DNA from 2 places in the Paenibacillus anseongensis genome. Region 1 is predicted to be linked to the other one. Evidence: a T-box and tRNA genes for the amino acid it is inferred to sense, from the RefSeq annotation. Region 1 holds a T-box; the other holds one or more tRNA genes.

The links. The T-box of region 1 lies ahead of ileS (isoleucine--tRNA ligase). A T-box ahead of a tRNA ligase gene usually reads a tRNA of that ligase, here a tRNA-Ile.
Region 2: it has a tRNA-Ile gene. The T-box ahead of ileS (isoleucine--tRNA ligase) is inferred to sense a tRNA for this amino acid. The anticodon was not compared.

The regions. Positions count from the first base shown of each region.
Region 1 is NZ_WSEM01000018.1:22,016-27,156, reverse strand. Features, by position in the region: gene phnC (phosphonate ABC transporter ATP-binding protein) at 1-162, shown strand, start outside; gene GON05_RS23255 (PhnE/PtxC family ABC transporter permease) at 152-937, shown strand; gene GON05_RS23250 (PhnE/PtxC family ABC transporter permease) at 939-1,805, shown strand; gene GON05_RS23245 (GNAT family N-acetyltransferase) at 1,886-2,872, opposite strand; T-box leader at 3,049-3,302, shown strand; gene ileS (isoleucine--tRNA ligase) at 3,352-5,141, shown strand, end outside.
Region 2 is NZ_WSEM01000016.1:996,530-1,001,670, forward strand. Features, by position in the region: gene GON05_RS20950 (DUF1906 domain-containing protein) at 1-421, opposite strand, end outside; gene GON05_RS20955 (DUF2277 domain-containing protein) at 554-841, opposite strand; gene GON05_RS20960 (copper amine oxidase N-terminal domain-containing protein) at 887-2,434, opposite strand; tRNA gene GON05_RS20965 (tRNA-Ile) at 2,630-2,703, opposite strand; tRNA gene GON05_RS20970 (tRNA-Met) at 2,714-2,790, opposite strand; gene GON05_RS38865 (hypothetical protein) at 2,880-3,044, opposite strand; gene GON05_RS20975 (hypothetical protein) at 3,202-4,953, opposite strand; gene GON05_RS20980 (efflux RND transporter periplasmic adaptor subunit) at 4,978-5,141, opposite strand, start outside.

The DNA.
Region 1 (5,141 bases):
GCGCTTAAGTATTCGGATCGAATCCTTGGTGTGAACAAAGGAGCTATCGTCTACGATGGTTCCCCGAAACAGATTAAACGTGATCAGCTTTCCCTGATTTACGGCGCGGAGCTCGAAGAGCATGCGGAAGAGCTGGAGCTGGAGGGCAAATATGCGGGATAACTTTTTTGCCAAAAAGCGCATGAACACGCTGCTCTTCTGTGCTTTCCTGTTGGTCATCACGCTAATCGCTATCATAGTTACAGACTATAACGTCATCAAAGGTTTTACTTCTATACCGAAAGCAGCCGAATGGGCGGCCACCAATTTTTATCCCAATGAAAAAGCGATGAAGCGGCTTCCCGCTATCATTAGCAGTTTGTCTGAGACCATTCTTGTGTCTATAGCGTCAACCGCCGTTGCAGCCGTATTTGCCTTGTTGTTCGCCATTGCAGGTTCCCATACGACAGGTGTCGGCGGAGTTTTCAGCTTTGTAAGCCGTTCAATCGCAACGTTGTTTCGCAACATTGATGTGGCTGCTTGGTCCATGATTTTGTTAATTTCTTTCGGGCAAAATGTACTTACCGGATATTTCGCACTCTTTTTCGGCTCATTCGGATTTCTAACAAGAGCATTCATGGAATCCATCGATGAAGTAAGCAACAGCTCTGTCGAAGCCTTAAGGTCGACGGGGGCAGGTTATTTTCCCATCATTTTTCAATCCGTCATTCCTGCCAGTATTCCGCAATTGCTCAGCTGGGTTCTATTCATGGTGGAAACCAACATTCGTCAGGCCACATTAATCGGCATCTTGACGGGGACCGGCATAGGCTTTCTTTTCAGCTTATATTACAAAGGCCTAAATTACAGCTCTGCCTCCCTGGTCGTTATCGTTATCGTCCTTGCGATTTTTGCTATCGAATCGGTTTCTACGTATGTTAGGAGGGTGATTTTGTAAAATGGACCTTCAAGAATCGTTGAAAGCTGTCTCTAACAAAGACACCAGCTGGACTGGCATCAAGAGTGTGAGTCCCAAGAAACCTTTTAACAAACAGTCTTTTGTGATCCGACTGACATTAATTGCTCTGGCTCTATTGACGGTTTTTGCATTTGTTACTTTTGACTATAAGGATATTAACCTAGTAGAAGCCGCCTCTTTAACGGCTCAAACGGTTAAAACCATGTTTTTTCAACCGCTTTTTCAACATATTACCTTCTTTGAGGCCATTAAACAGTTGACCATTACACTGGGGCTTGCATTCCTGACGACGTTGTTCGGCTCGATCATCGCCCTGTTCCTCGGCTTGTTGGCAGCTCGCAATTTATCCAATCCTAGACTATCTATCGTCATTAAAGCTGGAGTCGCTTTTATTCGCGCGGTTCCAACCGTTCTATGGGTTTTAATTTTTGCTGTTGCCGCTGGACTTGGGAGCGTCGCGGCTGTCATCGGCATGACTTTCCACTCCATCAGCTATCTCGTCAAAGCGTACTCGGAATCGTTCGAGGAACTGGACAAAGGGGTCATTGAAGCCTTGAAAGCGAGCGGCGCCAATTGGTGGCAAATCGTATTTCAGGCTGTGCTGCCATCGTCCGTCTCCTATTTGATCTCATGGACATTTATGCGATTTGAGATTAACTTCGCAGTCGCTCTGGCAATGGGTGCAGCTGCTGGAGCAGGGGGTATCGGATTCGATATGTTCATGGCCAGTTCCTTTTATTATGATGTGAGGGAAATCGGAGCTATCACGTATCTCATCCTGGCATTCGCTATCTTGCTTGAATTGCTCGCAGCAAAAATCAAGAAGAAGTTAAGGGTTCATGGGTGATCATATGAACGTAAAGCGCATTCACTATATGGGGTGAATGCGCTTTTTGTTTGAGTGGCAGCATGAAGTAGCGTGGTTCCTCACTTGAGCTCGCACACCATCTTATAACTCCCGGCTTCCGCGCGGAAACCGAGCAGATCACGGTTTATTCGCAGCATCGGGGCGTTCATGGAATCGTTGTGTGTTCTTAAATAAGGAACACCGCATGCCGTCGCCGTTTGTATGCCGAGCAGCTTCAAAGCAAGTGCGATGCGTCGGCCCCTGTATTCCGACAGCACACCTGTAAACTCGTGATACATCGCCCGTGTTTGTTCGTTCTGCTGGAGGGTGACAACGCCAATGTAACGATCGCCGTCCTTGGCGATATGAATCCACTCCGGGCGTACACCGGATTGCGTGATAGTCCATTTTTTCCACTCTTCGAACCATGGAAAACTGCCGGAGTAGCCGGGTATATCCGGATGAGTGATTTTATACAGCTCATACAGCTTGTTCTCGCTAGCATCCCCTGGCTCATCCGCTAACGTAATGAAGCGAATCCCCGTCTGCTCCGCTTGGTTTATCGCTTCGTGCAGCGAACCGCCATCGAACGATGCCAAGTCCAGCACGGATTCAAACGTGTGGCGCTCCTTGACGTAGCCTCGGCGTTCCGCAAAAGCAAGTGATCTCTCGTCTGTTTCCCTCATGTAGTCAATTAATCGTGAAGCCCTGACCTCGTTAGCCCATTGATGAAGCGTATCGAATAAGGCCGCTCCAACTCCAACCCCGCGATGTTTCGGGTGAACGACAAGCGTATGACTTAAGGCTCCGGGCTCCGTCCAAGGCGCTCGCCAGGCCATCGCGTAACCGACCACTTGCCCGTGTTCGTCTGCCGCGACCCATTTGGGACGATCCCATCCCATCAGTTCGCCGTCCTCATTGTAGTGCAGCTTGCCTGGGGGAATGCTCTCTTCGTCTCGCTGCAGCCGTTCAGCGGTTGTCGGCTCTGACCAGATCAAATTCAGCAAGGGTGCGACAGCCGCATAATCGTCCGGTTGCCGCATCGGGTATATCGTATATTTTGACACGTAGGATGACCTCCATCTCAATTAAGTTAACTGATAAAGCCATTATCCCATCCATGAAGAGGAAGTTCTTGGTAAAGTCTGGATATAAATAAAGATTCGGCTGCAGGCCCTTTTTTCCTATTTCATTTGACAATTTATCAAAAAAGGTGTAGAAATGAATTAATTGAAAGTTCTGAGTAAATTCATTGACGAGATCGAGTAAGCTAATCCCTTGTTCCCCAGAGAGTTGGCCCTGTGCTGAAAGCCAACGTTCAAGACTTAGCCCAAAATCCTCTCCGAGAAGGAAAGCTGAAGCTACTTAAGTAAGCTGACCCGGGATCCTGCCGTTACATGGGGCGCGTATGATGGTACGTTGGCGGAGGTGCCGAGGATCGAGTTATGGATCAATCGGAACAAGGGTGGTATAGCGAGATACAATCTCGTCCCTTATGGGACGGGATTTTTTTGTTTTTATTTTAAAATTGGAGAGGATGATCTGTATGAGAAAAGTAGATGTAAAAGAAAAAGCAAGGGCCCGCGAGCTGCGCATCCTGAATCAATGGCAACAAAACGAAACATTCCGCGCATCGATCGATCATCGGAGTGATAAACCGAACTTCGTCTTCTATGAAGGCCCGCCTACAGCCAACGGAAAGCCGCATATCGGTCACGTGCTCGGACGTGTCATTAAGGATTTTATCGGCCGGTACAAAACAATGTCAGGTTACCGTGTCGTGCGAAAAGCCGGCTGGGATACACATGGTCTTCCTGTTGAGCTCGGCGTGGAGAAACAGTTGGGCATCTCGGGAAAACAAGAAATCGAGAAGTACGGGATAGCCGAATTTGTTGAGAAGTGCAAAGTCAGCGTCTTCGAATACGAGAAGCAGTGGCGGGAATTGACAGAAGCAATCGCCTACTGGACAGATATGGATCATCCCTATGTGACTCTAACGAATGATTACATCGAGAGTGTTTGGCACATTTTATCCGAAATTCATAAAAAAGAACTCCTCTACAAGGGACACCGGGTCAGCCCCTATTGTCCAGACTGCCAGACGACGCTTAGCTCGCACGAGGTGGCTCAAGGTTATGAGGATGTCAAAGATTTGAGTGCGACCGTCGAGTTTCGCAGCACGAAAGGGCCGGAAATATTCCTTGCCTGGACGACGACTCCGTGGACACTTCCAGCGAACGTTGCACTTGCAGTAAACAAGGACATCGACTATGTGAAAGCCAAAAAGAACGGCAAGGTCTACGTCATTGCCAAAAATCTTGCCGAAAAAGTATTGAAAGAGGACTATGAGATCCTATCTACGCACAAAGGGGAGGAATTCGTAGGTACCTCCTATGAGCCGCCTTTTGGCTATATCACGGTGAACCGAGGGCATATCGTTGTCGATGCGGATTACGTCAGTGACTCAAGTGGTACCGGTATCGTTCATATTGCGCCTGCACACGGGGAGGACGACTACCGCACATGCCGCCAGCATAACCTGGATTTCGTAAATGTGGTGAATCTTGCCGGACGATATACGGATGAGGTCGTCGACTTTGCCGGACGTTTTGTGAAGGATTGCGATGTGGATATTGTTAAAAGCTTGTCGGAACGCGGTCTATTGTTTGCCAAGGAACGTTACGAGCACAGCTATCCTTTCTGCTGGCGTTGCAAAACTCCGCTTCTCTACTATGCGATGGAAAGCTGGTTTATCAAAACAACGGCTGTGAAGGACCAACTCCTGGCGAACAACAGCCAAGTGAACTGGTACCCGTCCCATATCCGCGAAGGCCGTTTCGGGAAATTCCTTGAGGAGCTTGTCGATTGGAATATCAGTCGAAACCGCTATTGGGGCACACCGCTGAACCTCTGGCTTTGTCAGGATTGCGGGGCAGAGTATGCGCCAGGCAGCAGGAAAGACTTGTATGAGAAATCCATTACACCTATCGATGACAGTCTGGAGCTGCATAAACCCTATGTAGATGCTGTAAAATTACGCTGCTCCTGCGGCGGAACCATGGAAAGGACGCCGGAAGTGATCGATGTGTGGTTCGACAGCGGCTCGATGCCATTCGCCCAGTATCATCATCCGTTCGGTGACGAGAAACAGTTCGCGGATCAGTATCCGGCTGATATGATCTGCGAGGGGATTGACCAAACGCGCGGTTGGTTCTTCAGCTTGATGGCCGTCTCTACCTTGTATAATGGAAAGCTGCCTTACAAAGGGGTAATTTCAACAGGACATGTATTGGATGAGAACGGTTTGAAAATGTCCAAAAGCAAAGGGAATGTGAT
Region 2 (5,141 bases), on a different contig from region 1:
CTTGCTTCACAGCTTCCATAACCGCATACGACCCATATACACCGGTGGTATACTCCGGAGTCGCTTCACTTGCCGCTTGGATGTACGCTATAACCGTAGCCATTTGAGCGCTAGTCGCGTCAAAATCGACAGCAAAATAGATACAGCTTCCTACGGGCTGTCCCAGCTGATGAGCCACCTGTACCGCGGTAGCGCCGTCAGCCAATCCTGCATTTCTACCGCCAAGAGCCCGGTTTGCTGTAGTTTCGAAAACAGATACAATGTCCAAACCTGCTTGGCTGATTCGTTCCGCTTCACTTTTCGTTAAAGCCTTATACCCGCTCGGGACGAGATATCTGGCCACAAACGAGTAGCCATCTTTGACGAAAGCTGCGGCGGTTTGCGCCGTTAAAGGCGTTGAGCAATCAAAACCTTTGGTCACTTTCTATCACCTAATTTCTACTAGTTTGTTACATCATATGCTCGTAGACAATAGATTGCTACCTTCAAATGAGTTGCTAATGAAAGGAAAGCAACAAAAAGGCTCTTACCTAAGAAGGTAAAAGCCTTTTTATTAGGACTCCAGTTTTTTTACGGTTCCGAATCGTTTGGCGTTTCTAGCGCGTGCACGCTCGATTTCGATTTCTCGATTGCGCGGCTCCGCAGTAGTGACGAGTGAATCCATTAATTGACGTGCAGCTAGCGCAACTTCAGTAACCGCTCGGTTGAAAGCTTCTTCATTAGCCTTGGATGGCGCGGTGAAACCCGATATTTTTCTAACAAATTGTAATGAAGCCGCCTGAATCTCAGCATCTGTAGCAACTGGGTTGAAGTTAAAAAGCGGCTTAATATTTCGGCACATAACAAGCAGCTCCTTTGCAATTTTTTTATTGTTGAACACTCCAGCTTAATTCTCGAAAACGGTAATTTTCCTAAGAATTAAACTGATATCATCATAAATCAGAATATTACCATCGGCATCAATGGCAAAGTGCGGCGAAATACCAAGAACCATTTTTTTAGGCTCAAAATCATAATCATCATTTATTGCTCCCGAGTAACCTGGAGGAATGGGCATCTGATCATAGTTCCCTGTCAAAGAATTAAAAATACCCTTTTTATAAATGGCATTATCCATATTCGCGTAGGGTTCAATCTTCCCCTCTACATTGACTCGATAAAATTGCTTCGCATCTGTAAGGAAAAAATATCCATCATACGTGATTGCGGTATTTATTTGTTCCATAGTTAATGTAGCAACTACCCGTGATCCTACCCCAGGAGTAATCTCTTTTATTTGCTTGCTCTCGCGATCAAGAACATACAAGATCCCATTATTAACAAGAGGAACAAGATGATGCATGCGATTTCCCTCGACACTCAAATAGGATGTGAGCCTCTCCCCCTCATGAGCTGTGTACAGGATGTTTTTGAAAGAGTTGCTTATCGCATACGTTTGTCCGTCATTCAAAGGTTGAATAAAATCCGTATCCGTATCTAATTGTCCACTCGTATCGAACGCAATCATTTTCACGCTAGGCCATACTTGATAAAAAACCGCCATTTTATTATAAAAGTCTCTCCCCATGACAAAAAGTCTATCTGAGGCTTGGTCATAGAATAATGATTTTGGGATGAATTCATAACGTAGAAATTTGCTTGCCGAACCATGCTCGTCTTTATATTCAAAATCAAACTTTGTATCGTTGAACGAAACGATGGTTTCTAAATTTATCTCTTTTCCTTTGCTCAAATTCATCTTCTTGATATAGAAGTTAGACTGATCATTTTGTGAGATGAAGTACAAATCATCCTTACCATCCGAGATCATCTCCATATCATTAAAGAAATAACCTGGAGAAAGTCCAGATGATGGGAGAAGTCCAGTTAAAGGAATTTTTATTGAGTTCTGTGAAGTTAGATTATCAACCGTTGGCTTATCCAGCGGCTTTTTGACAGGGAGAGCACCATTCGGGCTTTGGTTGTCAGATGAGGCAATCGTGATAACCCGAGTATGTTCATCGAATGTAACTGTCTGTTGGAAATTCTCTGCAATGAACCGAATCGGCACAAGAGTGACTTCATTTTCAATAATAGGAGCTTGCTCAAGGTGAATTGGCGTACCATCTACATGAGCAGTTGCATTTCCTATCTGCATGGAGAGGAGCTTTGTCCCATATGTCAAGTCAACTCTCTGTGCCGCTCCATCCCATTTAACGGTAGCGCCTAAGGCTTCTGTAACAAATCGGAGCGGTACCATCGTTGTATTCTCTACAAGGTGCGGAGACATTTGAAGCGTAACGCTCTTGTCATTAATTGAAGCTTTGGTTTCCCCCAATGTTAACTTGATGTAAGAGGATCCACTTGTAGATGAAGCAAACACAGCTAATGGTGAATAAGTCCATACTAGTAATGCAGATAAAATGAGGCTTCTTCTAATAAATTTTAATGGCATGCAACTTCCTCCAAGTAGTAATTTCTTACACAGTTTACCATACCTTTCAAATTGATTCTCTGATTATTTTTTTGTAAACAATGTGCACAAAACGTGCACAAGCCCCTCATCTTCATCAAACGATTGATGAAAATAAGAGGCTTGTTTTATCTTCTAAAATAATAAAAAACCCTTATTCAAAGGGTTTCACTACTATGGGCCCAGAGGGACTCGAACCCCCGACCAATCGGTTATGAGCCGACCGCTCTAACCAACTGAGCTATAGGCCCAAATAAAATTTGGTTGCGGGGGCAGGATTTGAACCTGCGGCCTTCGGGTTATGAGCCCGACGAGCTACCGAGCTGCTCCACCCCGCGTCATGTTGCCGCTCAACAGCGACAAAAATAAATATACACTAAGCGCGAGTGGTAAGTCAAGCGTTAATTTTTAGATAAAATGCAGGAAATTACGTATTGTAACGAACGCCGAAACGTCCCTTTTTCGACTTGAAAACTTCTACTTCTTGTGGGCATTCGTACCCGTAAATCCACCAGTCTTCTTCCATTCTTTTCGCCAGACAGCCCGCTTGAAACTTGGAATCATATAATTTTGCCCAATATATCCAGTTCATCGCAATCACTCCGTTTTAATGAAATCGATAAACCTATCTTATCCAAAACAGATCAGACTTATGAGTCCCACCTCACGAACATCCTGTATGCACGATAAAAACGAAAAACCGCCTAGCAGTGCTTCATGCACCACCAGGCGATTTATCCATTGAAAGACTATTGTTTGAACGTTGTAAGGAATCGTTTAACCGTTTCTCCGTATTCGTTCGTAAAGGTCTCGTAAACTTTGACTTGAATCGGGAAATCCAGTTGGCCGGATCTCGCGCTTAGGTCAATTGTATTCGTACCATTGTACAATCTACCTTCGCCTGACAAATCTCTTGTTGTTTTTCCAACGGGATTGCCAACTTTATCAAATAACTCAAAGGAAAGCATGTTGTTATACTTATCTGCTGTCACCTGTTTATCCGGTTTAATGTCCAGCTCCAGCTTCAACTTGTAATCGTAGGTCAAGGAAGCTTGGTATATCGCTGAGATACTCCAGTCCTTAATATTGATCTCGTAAGGGTAAACGTTAAGTACTTTACTCGTTGTCTCGTTGTCCTGAACTGGCACTTTCGCTGTTGCGAGCAAAGACTTATACACCGTATCTCCGCTAACTTGCTGGCTGTATAAGTTCATCTTCAAGCCCTCGCCCGTTTCGGAAGCAGGAAGCGCATAGGAATAGCTGACAACATAAGAAGCCTTAGGAACAACACTAAGCGCAGTTGCCAACTGTCTTCTTCCTCCATAAGCAAAGCCGTCTTTGCTTACAAGCTCCGTTTGTATCGCTGGAATAGGGACTGGACGATCGCTATTATTCGTTAGTTTAAATTTGGCAACTGCCGTATTGAATCCATCATCTTCATTGTTGGTGACATGCAGTTCAACAAGCGACACATCAACATTGGATGGTACGAATTTATTCGTAGAATCCAGTTTAACAGGTGTTCCCAATGTGTAATCTGGAGCCGGAATGACGCCTTGTGTCGCCGCTCCAACAGGCAGTAAAATGTTCGCGCGTCCTACACGGTAAGTATCTTCTTGCAATTTGCCATCCCCCTGCGAGGCGAAGAAACTCTCTGGCGTCACGACATTCAAACTCGTGAATTCAGTGTCCAAATCGGTTGGGATCACGATGTGGATATACTTTTTCTCACCCGGATCAAGCACAACGGAAGCTTCCGCACGATCTCCGGAATAAACCTTGCTCTCCGTCTTGCCGTCGATTCCGAAATTCGGCACGGTTTGACGTTCATTCGTTGGATTGACGACCTGAATTTGCACAACAGTAGACACGCCTTTGGCTGTGATTTCCTTGTGGATATCTACAGGAATGAATCCTACTGATGTCCTAAGTGATGGCAGCGTGAAAGCCTCGCCCCACTTCAGAAGTGCAGAAGCTTTGGTAATCGTGCTGTCACTGCCTTTCCACACGAGCGCCGCGTCAACCGGTACGCTCAGCAGTGTTGTTTCTTTTTTTGGATATACTTCCATATCCACATCTACAAAGCTAAGCTCACTAAGCTCAGCATCGTCGCTGCGTTCTGCATTCGTTAGATAGCTAAGCTCTTGCTGCGTCTTCGGTAGTATCGACTTTGGATTTTTGGCGCTCGGCTGCAGCGTATATTCAATGCCATCCGCCATGCGAACACGTAATTCAAAATCAGGGACACGAGTTATTTTATCGGTGGTATTTTTAATCCGAATGACTGCTCCCAGCTTCGTTGAATCCGATTCATGCTGGTTGAGTATGCTTTTGATTTCCACTTCAACTTTATCTGTCAGCGCATAGCTGGTATTCGTGCTTGTTTGAGCGAAAACTGCCGAGCTCACACCCTCCGCAGCCCATGCAGGAAAAGAAGCGGTAGTTAAAAGTGCAGCGAATAGTACAATAGTGGCCAGTGATCTCTTCATTTTCTTATTCACGTAGTTCTCCTCCTTGAGCCCCTGCTAGTTGCTCACTTTAATTTTATCTTGATCTTTCAGCTGGTGCTGTCCGGAAATTACGAGCATCTCGCCTTCCTTAACACCGGATAACACTTCTTGATTCGTTTCGTTTAGGCGACCAAGTTCAACCTTACGCTTTTGTACGGTTTCCCCGTTCGCGATATACA